Linked DNA regions of Selenomonas sputigena. The protein of the gene in region 1 interacts with the protein of each later gene in a pairwise test. Links are inferred from orthologs where the notes say so. Each region holds a gene or a part of one and is shown in the gene's direction. Other genes may lie near its edges. The genes, in order: OL236_RS04250 and cysK.

What was found.
Region 2: the proteins of OL236_RS04250 (region 1) and cysK interact in binary tests that used the Escherichia coli proteins (3 or more experiments, as listed by UniProt). The link is inferred for Selenomonas sputigena from one-to-one orthologs.

What each region holds. Positions count from the first base shown.
Region 1 is NZ_CP110383.1:833,073-841,058, forward strand. What follows is about bases 4,208-6,994. They hold OL236_RS04250 (serine O-acetyltransferase), read left to right. Parts: upstream 4,208-5,017; coding sequence 5,018-5,971; downstream 5,972-6,994. Other genes in these bases: OL236_RS04245 (alpha/beta hydrolase-fold protein), read left to right, coding at 4,208-4,941; OL236_RS04255 (sirohydrochlorin cobaltochelatase), read left to right, coding at 6,660-6,994. Also shown: OL236_RS04225 (saccharopine dehydrogenase family protein), read left to right, coding at 1-1,046; nspC (carboxynorspermidine decarboxylase), read left to right, coding at 1,046-2,209; OL236_RS04235 (MFS transporter), read left to right, coding at 2,349-3,695; fluoride efflux transporter CrcB, read left to right, coding at 3,699-4,088; more of OL236_RS04245, read left to right, coding at 4,201-4,207; more of OL236_RS04255, read left to right, coding at 6,995-7,658; OL236_RS04260 (hypothetical protein), read right to left, coding at 7,779-7,986.
Region 2 is NZ_CP110383.1:2,563,624-2,571,577, forward strand. What follows is about bases 2,023-4,777. They hold cysK (cysteine synthase A), read left to right. Parts: upstream 2,023-2,811; coding sequence 2,812-3,744; downstream 3,745-4,777. Other genes in these bases: OL236_RS12205 (RrF2 family transcriptional regulator), read right to left, coding at 2,023-2,266; pheA (prephenate dehydratase), read left to right, coding at 3,966-4,777. Also shown: OL236_RS12185 (hypothetical protein), read left to right, coding at 1-501; OL236_RS12190 (SWEET family sugar transporter), read left to right, coding at 666-1,001; OL236_RS12195 (TOBE domain-containing protein), read left to right, coding at 1,045-1,257; OL236_RS12200 (hypothetical protein), read right to left, coding at 1,349-1,579; more of OL236_RS12205, read right to left, coding at 1,820-2,022; more of pheA, read left to right, coding at 4,778-4,856; aroF (3-deoxy-7-phosphoheptulonate synthase), read left to right, coding at 4,841-5,872; OL236_RS12225 (methyl-accepting chemotaxis protein), read left to right, coding at 6,032-7,954.

The sequences.
Region 1 (7,986 bases):
CGAAAATCACGACGGCGCAGGTGGATGCGGACAAGACGGACGAGCTCATCGCCCTAATTGAGCGGGAGAAGCCCGATGTCGTCTTGAATCTTGCATTGCCGTACCAGGATCTGACAATCATGGACGCGTGCCTTGCGACGAAGACGCATTACGTCGATACGGCGAACTACGAGCCAGAGGACACGGCGAAGTTTGAATACAAATGGCAGTGGGAGTACAATGATCGCTTCAAGGAAGCCGGCATCACAGCGCTGCTCGGCTCGGGCTTCGACCCGGGCGTCACGGGCGTCTTTTCCGCTTACGCCTTGAAGCATCATTTCGACGAGATCAACTACATCGACATTCTTGACTGCAACGCGGGCGATCACGGCTATCCGTTTGCAACGAACTTCAACCCTGAGATCAACATCCGCGAGGTTTCGGCGAAGGGAAGCTATTGGGAAAACGGCAAGTGGGTCGAGACGGAGCCGATGGAGATCAAGCGCGTCTACAACTTCCCCGAGGTCGGCGAGAAGGACATGTACCTCTTGCATCACGAGGAGCTGGAGTCGCTCGCGATCCACATCCCCGGCATCCGCCGCATCCGCTTCTTCATGACGTTCGGCGAGAGTTACCTGCGCCACCTCAAGTGCCTGGAAAACGTCGGCATGACTTCGATCGAGCCGATAGAGTTCGAGGGCAAGAAGATCATTCCGCTGCAGTTCCTCAAGGCGGTTCTGCCCGATCCCGCGAGCCTTGGTCCGAGGACGAAGGGAAAGACGAACATCGGCTGCATCTTCCGCGGCAAGAAGGACGGCAAGGAAAAGACGTACTATCTCTACAACGTCTGCGATCACGAAGCGTGCTACAAGGAAGTCGGCTCGCAGGCCGTTTCCTACACGACGGGCGTGCCCGCGATGATCGGCGCGATGCTCGTGATGAACGGCACATGGAAGGGCGCGGGCGTCTATAACATCGAGCAGTTCGATCCCGATCCGTTCATGGATGCGCTGAATCGCTGGGGCTTGCCGTGGCAGGAGAGCTTCACGCCGGAGCTTGTCGATTGATGGGCGAGGCTTTCGGGAAATTCGAGAAATACGCAGAAATTTTCCATGCCGTGCCGACGCCCGCCTACGTCGTCATGGAGGAGCTTCTGCGCAGGAATCTCACCGTGCTGCGCGACTTGCAGCAGGAGACGGGCGCACATGTGCTTCTGGCACAGAAGGCGTTTTCGATGTTTCACTTCTATCCGCTCATTGCCGAATACCTCGCAGGTTCGGCGGCGAGCGGCCTCTTTGAGGCACGTCTCGCATATGAGGAGATGAAGGGCAAGGAGAACCATGTCTTTTCGCCGGCGTTCAAGGAGGCGGACATGGCGGAGATCGTCAAGATTGCCGATCACATCGTATTCAACTCCTTCGCCCAGTGGGAAAAGTACGGCGAGTTTGCCTTGAAGCACGGCTGCGCGTGCGGCTTGCGCATCAATCCCGAGCATTCGACGCAGGAGCACGCGATCTATGACCCATGCTCGGCTGGCTCGCGTCTCGGCGTCAAGCTCGGTGATTTTCGCCCCGACAAGATGGAAGGGCTGACGGGGCTGCACTTTCATACGCTTTGCGAGCAAGGGGCGGAGCCGCTGGCGGAGACGCTCGAAGCCGTTGAGGAGAAGTTCGGCGCATGGCTGCCGCAGCTGGAGTGGATCAACTTTGGCGGCGGACACCATATCACGCGCGAGGGCTACGACATCGACCTGCTGAAACGGTGCATTATGCGTATGCAAACGAAATACGGACTCAAGGTCTATATCGAGCCGGGCGAGGCGATCGCGCTCGATGCGGGATTCCTCGTCGCCGAGGTACTGGAAATCGTTGAAAACGATACGCCTGTCGCCATTCTCGACACGTCGGCGGCATGTCACATGCCCGATGTCATCGAGATGCCGTACCGCCCGCCCGTTCTCGGTGCGGGCGAGGCAGGGGGGAAGCCCTTCACCTATACCTTTGCGGGGCCGACGTGCCTTGCGGGCGATACGATCGGCACATACTCGTTCGATGCGCCGCTTGCTGCCTCCCGCCGCATCGTCTTCGGCGACATGGCGATCTATACGATGGTGAAGAACAACACGTTTAACGGTATGCCGCTGCCCGCGATCATCGCCGTCGATGAAACGGGCGCATGGCAGGTCGTGCGCCGCTTCGGCTACGAGGATTTCAAGATGCGCCTGTCTTAGAAGAAGCGCCGTCGTTCGCGATGGCGCTTCTTCGCGTTCTGTAGGGAAGGCTTGACCTGCGGCGCATAGGTGGTACAATAAAAGGCGACGTCCTTTGTTCGGGGCGGAGAAGATATAATTTTATTTTCAAAGGAAGTGGATGTTTATGCTGCGTCGTTTGGAAGAATTGCCCATTGGCTCTTTTCACTACAAGATGCTCCTTGTCACAGGTCTGGGATGGCTCTTTGATGCGATGGATACGGGGCTGATCGCCTTCGTTCTGCCGCTCTTGGTCAAGGATTGGGGGCTGAGTCCCGCGCAGGCGGGCTGGATCGGCTCCGTGGGACTTATCGGCATGGCGCTCGGTGCGGTCGTGGCAGGATCTCTGGCTGATCGTTGGGGGCGAAAGAAGGTCTTCACTGCGACGGTTCTGCTCTACAGTGTATCGACGGGGCTTTGCGCCCTGGCTTGGAGCTATGAATCGCTGCTCGTCTTCCGTTTCCTCGTCGGCTTTGGCCTCGGCGGCGAACTGCCCGTCGCCGTCACGCTCATGACCGAGTATGCGCCGACGCGGTTGCGCGGACGTTTCATCGTCCTTCTTGAGAGCTTCTGGGGCGTCGGCTGGCTCGTCGCCGCCTGCATCTCGTATCTCTTCATTCCGACGTTCGGCTGGAAGCTCGCGTTCCTCCTCGGCGCTCTGCCTGCACTCTATGTGTTCCTCATCCGCCTGCACCTGCCGGAATCCGTTCGCTACCTGCTCGCGAAGGGGCGCGTCGAGGAGGCGAAGGAAATCGTCTGCCATCTGGAGGAAAAGCTCGGCCTTGCAAACCGTCCGTTTACGGCAGATGAACTATTGCCGAGAGAGAGCGGCAGAGAGACGGGATTTGCCGCTCTGTGGCAAAAGGGCTTCCGTCTGCGCACGGCGATGCTCTGGCTGACGTGGTTCGGCATCGTCTTCAGCTACTACGGCATCTTCATGTGGCTGCCGTCGCTCGTCTATGCGCAGGGCTTCGCCGTCGTCAAGACCTTCGAGTATGTGCTGATGATGACGCTCGCGCAGCTGCCCGGCTATCTTGCTGCCGCGTGGCTCGTGGAAGTCATCGGACGCAAGTATACATTGTCCGCATTTCTGCTCTTGTCGGGCGTTTGCAGCTACTTCTTCGGCGCTGCCGAATCGTCGTCGGCGCTTCTCGCCTGGGGCGCGGGTATGAGCTTCTTCAACCTCGGTGCATGGGGCGTCATCTACACCTACACGCCCGAGCAGTACCCGACGGCGATGCGCGCGCTCGGCAGCGGCTGGGCGGCGGGCTTTGGACGCATCGGCGGCATGATCGCGCCGATGCTCGTCGGCGTGCTGCTCGCCGGCTCCGTCGGCATTGGGACGATCTTCGCTCTGTTCGCGTCCGTATTCGTGCTGATCTCGATCGTCGTCATCGCCTGCGGCAAGGAAAGTAAGCAGAAGACGCTCGAAGATCTCTCCGATGTCCGCGAGGCGCACGGAGCGTAAGCGATGGGAGCACAGTATATCTTTGTCTTTCTTGGCGGCGGCCTCGGCGCTGTCTGCCGCTATTTGGCGACCTCGTTTTTCGCCGTGCGCTTCGGGGCGGCATTTCCTTACGGCACGCTCTTTGTCAACGTGTTGGGCAGTTTCCTTATGGGGCTTCTTATCGGCGTTTTGCCGTTTTTGCCGCGCGGCGCGCTTTTGCCTGAGAACCTGCGCTTTCTGCTCGCCGTCGGTTTCCTCGGCGGCTTCACGACGTTCTCGTCCTTCAGCATGGAGACGTTGACCTTGCTGCAGGGCGCGAATGCGCTTTCAGTGCTCTGGAATGTACTGGCGAACGTCGCCTTCGGTGTGGCGGCGGCATGGGCGGGACTCTTGCTCGTGCGCGCTGCACTGTAGGCGAGGAAAATAGAAACGGCTGCTGCAAATTTTTGCGGCAGCCGTTTCTTCTTGTCACGACAGACGTTGTATAGTATAGTTATGATTAGGGAACAATGGGGAGGGGATGTATATGGAAACGAGAGTGGATCGCTGGTACAGCGAGCGGCTGCAGAAAGAAATGACTGTCCGAACGTATGGGGCAGACGGCACGCCCGTGCTCGCCTTCCCGCCGCGAGAGATGCTTTCCGATGCCTATGAAGCGGCGGGCGTGACAGAAACGCTCGCACGCTGGCTCGACGGGCGCATGATCCGGCTCGTGACGGTCGATACGATTGACTCCGAGAGCTGGTTCAGTGCGGATGATCGTGAGTGGCGTGCCAATCGGCAGGAGGCTTACTATGAATATGTTGCCGAAGAAGTCGTGCCCTTTGTGCGCTCGCTGAGTGATTGGACGCGTCTTCCCGTCTCCGTCGGTTGCGGCTTCGGCGGCGCTCACGCGGCGATCCTCTTCCTGCGTCGCCCCGATCTCTTTACGGGACTCATCTCGCTTGCCGGTTCCTACGATGCCAAGACATTTTTCGGTGGTTGGCTCAATGCACAGCTCTACGACAATTCACCGCTCGACTTCCTGCCCAATATGGCGAACGAACATCCCTATATCGAGCTTTACAACGAGAGGAAGATGGTCTTCTGCACGGGGCAGGGCGAGGGGCTTGACGAGCCGCGTCGCACGACGGATCTCCTGCGCTCCGTGCTGCACGAGAGGGGCATAAATGCATGGGTTGACTTCTGGGGGGCGGACGTCGACTATGGCTGGGAATGGTGGAAAAAGCAGCTCATGTACTTCCTGCCCTACGTGCTCGGCAGGTGAAGGAAGACTTTGTTCGTAGGGAAGAGAGAAACAGCGGCAATGCGCCGCATTTTCTGAAAGAAAGAGAAGTGAAGAAATGGCGGACATCATAGCGGAAAATTTGCACGGCGTCATCGGCGACATCCTCGCCGACTACAAGACGGATCGCATCATCGACAAGATGGATGTGTTCTGTCGTCCCGACAAGAAGTCGGTCATCGACATTCTCGACAAGCTCGTGCGCATCGTCTTTCCCGGCTACTTCAAGGACGAGCACTACCGTGTCTACAGCGTCGAGAATAATATGACGATGGTCATGGAAGATGTGGCTTATCTGCTGAATAAGCAGATTGCTATCGCCTTGCCGTGCAAATGTGCGTCTATGCAGTCGGAAGAGGTCATTGCTGATCGTGCGCAGGAGATCACGCTCGCCTTCTTTCGTGCCATACCGAAGATTCGCTCCTACATCGAACTGGACGTTCATGCGACGTTCGAGGGCGATCCCGCAGCGTCGAGCGAGGCCGAGATCATCTACTCCTATCCGGGTCTTTACGCGATCTGCGTGCATCGCCTCGCGCATGAGCTTCATGTGCTCGGCGTGCCCGTGATCCCGCGCATCATGTCGGAGCACGCGCACAGCCGCACGGGCGTCGACATCCATCCAGGCGCGACGATCGGCAGGAGCTTCTTCATCGATCATGCGACGGGCGTCGTCATCGGCGAGACGACAGAGATCGGCGAGCATGTGAAGATATATCAGGGCGTGACCTTGGGGGCGCTCTCGACAAAGGGCGGCCGCTCCCTGAAGGACAAGAAGCGCCACCCGACGATCGAGGATCATGTGACGATCTATTCGGGCGCCTCGATCCTCGGCGGCAAGACCGTCATCGGCAGGGGGGCAATCATCGGCGGCAACGCCTTCATCACGAAGTCCGTCGCGCCGGGCACGCAGATCAGCGTGAAGAATCAGGAACTGCGCTACGACAAGTCACGCGACGAATTGGAACAGGTCGATTTCGAGGGAGAAGCTCCGTGGTTTTATGTGATATGAGCGGCGAGAGGGCGGCATGTGCTGCGACCCTCTCGCATGAAGGCTTTATGGATATTTTTCATAAAAGGTGTTGACAAGGGACGCGCGTAGTGCTACCATAATACATGAAGTTCATGAGAACATAAAAACTTCATATCGATTGGGTTAGGTGTCGCAAGACTTAATAGGGAATCCGGTCAATGCCGGAGCGGTCCCGCCACTGTAACAGCGAGCGAATCTGCATGATGTCACTGGGGAGTTTTCCTTGGGAAGGCGCAGAGGAGCGATGACCTGGAGCCAGGAGAACTGCCTAGCTGACAATCACCGTTTGACCTGCGAGTGATGGGGAAGGGGATTATTGCGCAACGCAATGAATCCCGGCTGAAGGCCGGGTTTTCTTTTGTAGTGCCTCCCCTCCGAAACCCCTTCCCCTTCGCGGGCAAAGGGGATCAATTTCGGCGGAGAGTTTTCCCTGCGGCTTGGGCTACAGGGGAAAGCATTGCTCATATATTATTTCCGATCCAGTTCTCTTTTGCTGCTCTGCAGCAGCTCCGTGTGTGGAGACACGGAGCTTCCTTTTTCAAAGACTGGCTTTACGTCTCTATGCCTTGACATCGAGCGCGAGGTCTGCCATAATTCTTCTAGGGAACATCCTTCGGGGGTCGTTTCCTGAAGCCTTATTTTTCAAGATTCAAAGGAGAGATATTGAATGAAGAAGAATTTCAAGAAAATGCTAGCCATGTCGCTCGCGTGCGGCGCTGTTTTCGCTTTGAGCGCACCCTCCGCCGACGCTTCCTACATGCTGAATCCCGAAGTCAAGGATGCGACGCCGGCTCTCCTTGAGGCGTCGGAAATCGGCGTCTTGAAGTATGAAAACCCCAAGATGCAGAATCTCCCGAACAAGGACGCCATCCTCGTCATGAGCTTTGGCACGACCTTCAAGGATTCGCGCGAAAAGACGATCGAGGCGACGGTCAAGGCGATTCAGGCGGCTCATCCGAACGTGAAGGTTGAGCTGGCATTTACTTCGCATATCATCGTAGACCGCATCAAGGCGAAGGAAGGTCTCGATATTCCAACACCGGAGGCGGCGCTGCAGCAGCTCAAGAAGGACGGCTATACGCGCATTGCGCTGTGCTCGCTCGATGTCATTCCGGGCATGGAATATGCCTATGACAAGGCGATCTTCAATGAGTACAAGGGCAACTTCAAGAAGATGACGCTCGGCACGTCGCTCATCTACTGGCAGGGGCAGGAAAAGCAGCGCGATGACGTCGAATCTGCTCTGAAGGCGCTTTCGACGCAGTTCCCCGAGGTTGCTGACGATGAAGCCGTCCTCGTCATGGCGCATGGCACGCCGCATCCGGCAAACGCTTATTATGCCGTAATTCAGGATGGCATCAACAAGATGCAGCTCAAGAATACGTTCATCTATACGGTCGAGGGCTGGCCGAGCCTTGAGGACATTATCCCCGAGCTTAAGGCGAAGGGCATCAAGTCCGTCACGCTCATGCCGATGATGATGGTCGCCGGCGATCATGCGAACAACGACATGGCGGGCGATGACCCGGATTCGCACAAGTCCGTTCTCATGAAGGCTGGCTTCAAGGTCAACACCTACATTCATGGTCTTGGTGAGAACAAGGCGATTCGCAGTCTCTTTGTCGAGCGTGCGAATGAGTCGTGGGATATGCTCGAAGCCAAGTAAGAAGCCTAACACATCTCCTTTCAATAAAAGAACGCCGCTCGGCTTGCCGAGCGGCGTTCTTGCGTCAATTGTGGAAACGGGAAATTATCGGTCTTGCGCGGCCGAGATTTGCGGTTTCCCTTAAATGTGGAAGAAATTCATCATCCGCATCGCGAGCTTCTTTGGTTCGGCGTCCTTGTTGCGCAGCAGGTAGGCGAGGGAGCCGGCAAAGAAGAAGGCAGAGATGGGGACAAAGCGCCGTCCCTTTCTGAAGTTCGCCCAGACGAGGAGCTTCTGGAAAAGCGTCTCAATGTCCGTGCGTGTACCGTTGTATCTTTTCATGATGCGC
Region 2 (7,954 bases), 1.7 Mb from region 1 along the record:
CTGCTGCTCGTTGCTCTCGTCTTTGTTAGTGGTACGGCGAGCGCGCATACGATGCCCGATTCCGAATGGGGGCTGCTCTGTGACGCCGTAGGCGGGGACGGGGCGGGCGTGATCGAGTTTGGCGTCGGAATGCCGCTTCAATATGCCGAGGATTTTTTGGGCAGCGGTTTCGACGAGGAGGAAAAGGCGATCGAATCCTTCCGTCTCGTATATTACAAATACCCTGGCATCACGTTTTGCGGCGAGATGCAGAAGAGTGACCAACGCCCGCCGGGCGAGGCGCCCATCGTTTTCATCGAATGCAGGAGTACGGATTTTCGTACACCGTCGGGCTTTCGCATCGGAGACGCCTTCGAGGAGGTCGAAGCGATGTACGGCAGGGGCGAGGTGAGCGGTTCGAAGCATGTATATTGGCTCGATGAGGCGAGAAACGTGAGTTTCACGGTGGATGAGGCGGGTCTGATCGAGGAGATTGGCGTGCATCAGGTCATTTTCGGTTAAGGAAAGTTCGCCAATCGGTCTGCGCCTTCGGCTTGAGCTCTTGGATTTTCACGCTAAAATACCAACGGAAAGATTTTGAGATTGTCTCTTGACTTTTGGCGGGCACTCTTTTAGTATGAGCAGCGAAGCGATACTTGTAATATTTTAGGAAGGAAGTTTACCTAATGGAAACACCGCTGAAAAAAATGGAGTCCGAGTCAGAGCATGTGGAGAAGAAGGCTGCCAATCTCGGGAAGAGCGCCGTGCAGGATAAGATGAAGGTCGTCGGAACGATCGGATCCATTCTGTCCGTGTGCATGTATGTCTCCTATATCCCGCAGATCATCGGCAATCTGTCCGGACATCCGGGCGATTGGATTCAGCCGTTCGTCGCGTTCATCAACTGCACGATCTGGGTGACGTACGGCTTTTTCAAGCAGCAGCGCGATTGGCCGATCGTCATCGCCAACTCCCCGGGAATCGTCTTCGGCCTGACCACTGCATTGACTGCGCTCTTTTAGCAGAGGGAAGGATTTTGTTTATTTGTGAAGGAGAAGTGAGAAAATGAAGCTCAGTGCAAGAAATCAGTTCAAGGGCAAGGTCGTATCCATCGAGAAAGGTGCGGTCAATGCCATCGTCGGCATCGAGATCGCAGGCGGCAACGTCGTCACGGCGACCATCAGCATGGGCTCTGTCGAGCGGCTCGGTCTTGCGATCGGCAAGGAAGCCTACGCCGTCATCAAGGCGACTTCCGTCATGGTCGGCGTGGACGACTGAGCGCCCCCTGGCGTTCAGGAACTGCACATAATGAAAAAGCCGCTGTCGGGTTTCCTCGACAGCGGTTTTTTTTCGTGCGATTCGGCGGTGGTCAGACAGCCTTGCGCTCTTTTGGCGTCTCATGCGAGATGCGGCGGATGCGCTCGAAGGGGATGCCCTCGAATGCATAGCGCAAATCCAAATGCCCGTCAGCCAGCTTGAATGAAACACGCTTGAGCGTGCGACCTTTCGAGTGCCTTTGGATTTTACGGATGTAGCGCTCCGCTTCCTTAGCAGAAAGAGCGCCGCTCTCGATGATGACGGTGACATTGTCAATCGTCATAAAAATCCCTCCAGCGGTGTTGCAACCGTACCGGAAATCCATTTGAAGGACTTCCTCGAAACAAGATGGAAAGAACAAAATATCATCTTTCCAAATCTCACGCCTATTATACAACATCGGACAAAAATTGCAAGGTTTTTCTGTTTCCCGCTGAAAAGTCCTAAAAACAATGGAAGATAAAGGAAGGCGAGTAATAGAGGAACACCGAATATACTTGAGTGGAAAAAGAAATTTTTGCGCTTAGATAAAATACATGATGTTTTCCTTGGACTTTTGTCGGTCAGCTTCTTCAAGAATGGCGCAGAGGTTCACGCCTTGAAGCGATTGTCGTATGGCGGCGTCTAGAGGATCGTAGACGCAGTTCGTCAACGCCTGTTCAAGATCCTCCTGTGCATCTCCTGTCGCAGGCCCTGCCTTCTCCGTCAGCGGCAGTTCGATGGCGGCGAGTACGTCCCACGCCGTGATCTCCTGCGCCGCGCGAGCGAGATGGTAGCCGCCCTGCGAACCTTTGCTTGAGGTCACGAGCCGCGCGTGCTTCAGAAGGGAGAATACCTGCTCCAGGTAGATCTTGGATATGCCGAGGTTCTCAGAGATCGTGAGGATCGTCGTCGGGCTGTTCGCCTGGCCGATTCGCGCGAGGAACGCCATGGCAGCCAGTCCGTAGCGCCCTTTGGCGGAAATTTTCATAAGGGTATACCTCTTTTCATACAGTTTATATATGTATTTATATTACCATGAAACCCCAAGAAGTCAAGCCCGAAGGGCGCAGACTGATTGGCTAGGTTTCTGTAAGGGCGGCGCACAATGTCCACGAAGTGGACGTTTGTGCGTGTAGCTTACCATGAAACCCCAAGAAGTCAAGCCCGAAGGGCGCAGACTGATTGGCTAGGTTTCTGTAAGGGCGGCGCACTTTTGTCCACGAAGTGGACGTTTGTGCGTGTAGCTTATAAGGAAATCGCGAATTTGTCAATTGCATAGCAATGAAATACGTTTTCTGTCGTGCGATTCCTTAGGGAAGTGCTGCATTTATTCGTGCTTCCTTAATAAGGTGCATCAGAAGAGGCAGCCCTGCAGAGCTTCGGAATTACGACGGTGCGGTCGGCGAGCGTAAAGCTTCGCCGCTGCGAACAATTTTTCAAAAAGCCTATTGACACGCTAGGAAAAACGATGTAGTATATAACATATCAAACAGATATGAATTACATATATTTGACTTTAGGGAGGAAAAGATCATGGCAAAAATATACGAAAGCATTACGGAACTCATCGGCGGCACGCCGCTCCTGCACGCGAAGAATTTCAGCGCGAAGCATGGCGTCGAGGCGACGATCCTCGCGAAGCTTGAGTACTTCAATCCTGCGGGCAGCGTCAAGGATCGCATCGCGCAGGCGATGGTCGAGGAGGCGGAGAAAAACGGCGATCTGAAGCCCGGCTCTGTCATCATTGAGCCGACGAGCGGCAACACGGGCATCGGCCTCGCGAGCGTCGCAGCGGCGCGCGGCTACCGTGCCATTCTCACGATGCCCGAGACGATGAGCGTCGAGCGGCGCAACCTCTTGAAGGCGTACGGCGCGGAGATCGTCTTGACGGACGGCGCGAAGGGCATGAAGGGCGCGATCGAGAAGGCGGAGAAACTTGCGAAGGAAACGCCGAATTCCTACATTCCGTCGCAATTCACGAATCCTGCTAACCCCGCCGTACACAAGAGGACGACGGGGCCTGAAATCTGGGAGGCGACGGAAGGCAGGGTCGATTATTTTCTTGCGGGCGTCGGCACGGGCGGCACGGTGACGGGCGTCGGGGAATACTTGAAGAGCAAGAATCCGAACGTGAAGGTCATCGCCATCGAGCCGGAGAATTCGCCCGTCTTGAGCGAAGGCAAGGCCGGTCCGCACAAGATTCAGGGCATCGGTGCAGGCTTCGTGCCCGAGACGCTCAATACGAGCGTGTACGATGAGGTCATCACGGTGTCGAACGACGACTCTTTCCGCTACGGCAGGGAGTTCGCGCGCACGGAAGGGGCGCTCGTCGGCATCTCGTCGGGCGCTGCTCTTGCCGCCGCCGTCGAGATTGCGCGCCGTCCCGAGGCGAAGGGCAAGACGATCGTGGCTCTCCTGCCCGACACGGGCGACCGCTATCTTTCGACGGATCTTTTCAACGATTGAACTGCAAAGAGCCGGATGCGTGTCGAGATTCCTGCGGGAAAAGAGCCGCTCGCTCACGACACGAAAAACTCGTGAACTGTAAACTTGCAAAGCTGTCGTTTCTGTGATAATATAGAAGCGTTTTCAGCAATCTGCCCCCTTGGCGTCCTTGCTCAAGGGGGCTTTTTCGTAAGGCGGCACGGGATTTATCCGTGCTTTCTGAGTGGAGAAGGAGGCGGGTAATGGACACGTTGGGCTTTCTCGGCCCTCTGGGTACGCACAGTGAGGCGGCGGCGCTTCATTTGAACGGGCTTCTCGATGAGCCGCGCGAGCTTCTGCCCTTTCCTGCCATCTTTCAGGCGCTTTCGGCGGTGGAGGAGGGGCAGGTGCAGGGAGCGCTCGTGCCGGTGGAAAATTCGCTCGAAGGTTCGGTGAACATCACGCTCGACACCTTGAGTTCGAGCGAAGCCTTCGCCGTGAATTTGGAACTCATCTGGGGCGTGCGCAACGAGCTGATGATGAAGTACCCGAAAACCGAGGTGCGAAGCATCATCTCTCATGCGCAGCCGCTCTCGCAGTGTCGCGCCTACTTGAAGGAGCACCATGCGGCGGCTCGCCTCGTCGCAGTCTCCTCGACGGCGGAGGCGGCTCGCCTCGTCGCGCTGAGCCGTCCTGAGGACGGCTGTGCCGCTATCTGCACGGCGCGTGCGGGCGAACTGTACGGTCTTTATCCATTGGCCGAGGACATACAGGACACGATGGCGAACTGCACGCGCTTCTTCCTTGTTGAGTGTGCGGGGAAAAAACCGCCGGCGCTTCGTTTCTCGAATGAGCCTGTGCCTGAGAAGCTCCTGGTAATCTGCCAGATTGACGGCAAGCGCGCGGGCAGCTTGTGCGAGGTTTTGCAGGAGTTCGCCGTGCGCGGTGTGAATATGCTGCGCATCGAGTCGCGCCCCGCGCGCACGGAGCTTGGAGCTTATATCTTTTTCTTTGAGTTGGAGGCGGATGCCGCTGGGCTTGCCGCTTCAGTTGAAGCGGTGCGCCAAAAGAGCATCTGGCTGCGCACCCTCGGCGCGTTTCCCGTGCTGACGGCTGCAAATTTGAAAGGAGCATCTTTATGGTCATCATTATGAATCCGGACGCAACGGCGGAAAATATCAAAGAAGTCATCCATGCAATCAACGGCGTGGGGCTTGAGGCGAAGATCATGGAGGGCGCACAGCAGAAGATCGTCGGCGTCATCGGCGACAAGCGCCGCATGGGCTCCTTGGCGATCGACGCGATGGCGGGCGTCGAGCAGAGCGTTGCCATCTCCAAGAGCTACAAGCTCGCGAGCCGTGAGTTCCATCCGATGCCGACGGTCGTTGATGTCGGCGGCGTCAAGATCGGTGCGGGAACGCCCGTCGTCATGGCGGGGCCGTGCGCCGTCGAGTCGCGCGAGCAGCTCATGGAGGCTGCCGAGATCGTCAAGAAGGGCGGCGCCGAGTTCCTGCGCGGCGGCGCCTACAAGCCGCGCACATCGCCGTACTCCTTCCAAGGTCTTGAAGAGGAAGGCTTGAAGCTCCTCGCCGAGGCGCGCGAGAAGACGGGACTCAAGGTCGTCACCGAGGTCACGGAGGTCGAGAACGTCGGACTCGTTTCCGAGTATGCTGACGTCCTGCAGATCGGCGCGCGCAACATGCAGAACTTCCGCCTCTTGAAGGAGGTCGGACGCGGCACGAAGCCCGTCATGCTCAAGCGCGGCCTCGCGGCGACGATCGACGAGTGGCTCAATGCCGCCGAGTACATCATGAACGAGGGCAATCCGAACGTGATCTTCTGCGAGCGCGGCATCCGCACCTACGAGACGTACACGCGCAACACGCTCGATCTCAGCGCCGTCGCCGCCATCAAGCACCTGTCGCACCTTCCCATCATCGCCGATCCGAGCCACGGCACGGGCAAGTGGCGCTTCGTGCGCCCGATGGCGTTCGCCTCGATCGCCGCAGGCGCAGACGGGCTCATCATGGAGATGCACCCGAATCCGGCGAAGGCACTTTCCGACGGCCCTCAGTCGCTGACGCCCGAGAGCTACTACGAAGTCATGCGCGGCGTCAAGAAGCTCGCGAAGTTCATGCAGGACGAGAAAATAGAGCCGATGGATATTTAATTTTGAAGAAATCTTGGTTTTTCCTTTAGAAAAAATGTGGAAAAGACGATAGAAGAATAGAAACGTATGAGGAAATGGGATGCGTGTTCGTGGGCATCCCATTTTTTATCGTGCGATATGTACGGAAAATTTCTATAATTTCTACGGAGGGGAAAGATTATGAAACTCAAACCGAAGATGCTTTCGGGCGTTGGCGTGCCGCTGCTCGTCGTGTTCATCGTCATGGGGGTCATCATTTACTTGATGGCGAGCGCGGGGCTCAAGGCTGCGACGGAGGTCGGCATGGAGCAGCGCGCCAATCGTTACGCCGAAGAGATCGACGGCAACATTCGTGAGCAGGCGGCTCTCGTATCGGCTCTTTCTGTGAGCTGGTCGGCAGGCATGCCCGCAGGAGCAGATCTGCAGGCAGCGGTCGATGAGTTGGGACGCTGCAATGGCGTCTATGGTTTCCTCGTGGGGCGTCCTGATGGTTCATATACGACGAGTCAAGAGATGCCCGCAGGCTATGATCCGCGCACGCGCGATTGGTACAAGAACGCGGCGTCTTCCGATGGCGTAGTGTTTTCCGATGTCTACAAGAACGCGGCGGACGGCGCGATCATCGTGACGCTGAGCAAGGCGGTGCGCGGCCACGACGGCGAGCTTGTCGCCGTCATCGGCACGGATGTTTCGGTCGAATCCCTGACAGGAATGCTCAGGGACGTCAAGGTTGGCGAGCACGGCTCCATCTTTGTCTTGGGAGACAAGAGCGAGTTCATTTATCACAAGAAATTTCAGTTTGACGATACGACGCTCAACGAACTGGACGGCGGCAAATATAAGGATCTTGCCGCGAAGTTCCTGGCCGACAAGCCGCAGATGCTCGAAGAAGAGTTCGAGGGCGTGCAGAAGTTCTATCAGATGGTTCCCATTCCCTCGACAGGCTGGCATGTCGTCATCGAGGTGCCGCAGTCCGAGGCGTTCGCTGCAGCGACGAAGATGTCGTATGCGATCTTTGTCATCAGCCTCGCGGCGCTCGCGCTTTTGGGCGGCATCGTCTACTATTTCCTCACGGGCATGATTTCGCCGATCAAAGCCTTGTCTGAGACGATGAGCTTTATCGCCAAGGGCGACCTCACGCACAAGTTGCCCGCAAGCGATCGCGCCGACGAGATCGGCGTGCTGCAGACGAGTTCGAGCGAGATGGTCGCGACGCTTCGGAAGATGGTCGAAGGTACATCGAAAGCCGCAGAGCAGGTGTTAGCATCGTCCGAGGAATTGACGGCAAGCTCTACGCAGACGGCGAACGCGTCGCAGTCGGCGGCGGAAGCTGTCGTCGATATTGCCGAGCGCGCGGCAGAGCAAAGCGACATCGCGGAGATGGCGAACGAGGTCGCGCACAACATGGGCGCGCAGACCGAGGACATCGCCAAGGTGGTCGGTGAATCGACGAAGGTTGCTGAGACGACGGCTGAGGCGACGCGCGAAGGCCGCGCTGTGCTGGAAAAGGCGGTCGCGGGCGTCGACAGCCTCGCGGCGAACTCCGTAAAGGTCGGCGAGGCTGTGCAGAACCTCTACGACGGCTCGAAGAATATCGCGGAGATCAATGAGGTCATCACGAACATTTCGGGACAGACGAAACTTCTCGCCTTGAACGCCGCGATCGAGGCGGCGCGTGCGGGCGAGCAGGGCAAGGGCTTCGCCGTCGTCGCCGACGAGGTGCGAAAGCTCGCCGAGCAGAGCGAGCAGGCGGCGCAGGAGATCAGCGCGGTCATCGGCAAGAACTCCGCGCAGATCGAGAACGCATTCACGCTGACGAAATCGCAGGACGAAGAGGTCAAAGAGAGCGTGGAAGAAGTCCGCGCAGCTGACGAGAAGTTTGCGAAGATCGCTGAATCCATCCGTGCCCTGATCGAGCAGGTCGCGAAGGTCGGGACGATCACGGGAGCGCTCGAAAAGGACTGCAAGAGCACGGTCGATACGGTGCAGAAGGTCAGCGACCTGTCCCATGCCGTGCAGCAGAAGGCGACGGACGTGTCCGCCGTCTCCGAGGAGCAGGCGGCGTCTGCCGAGGAGATCGCAGCCGCGAGCCACACGCTCGCA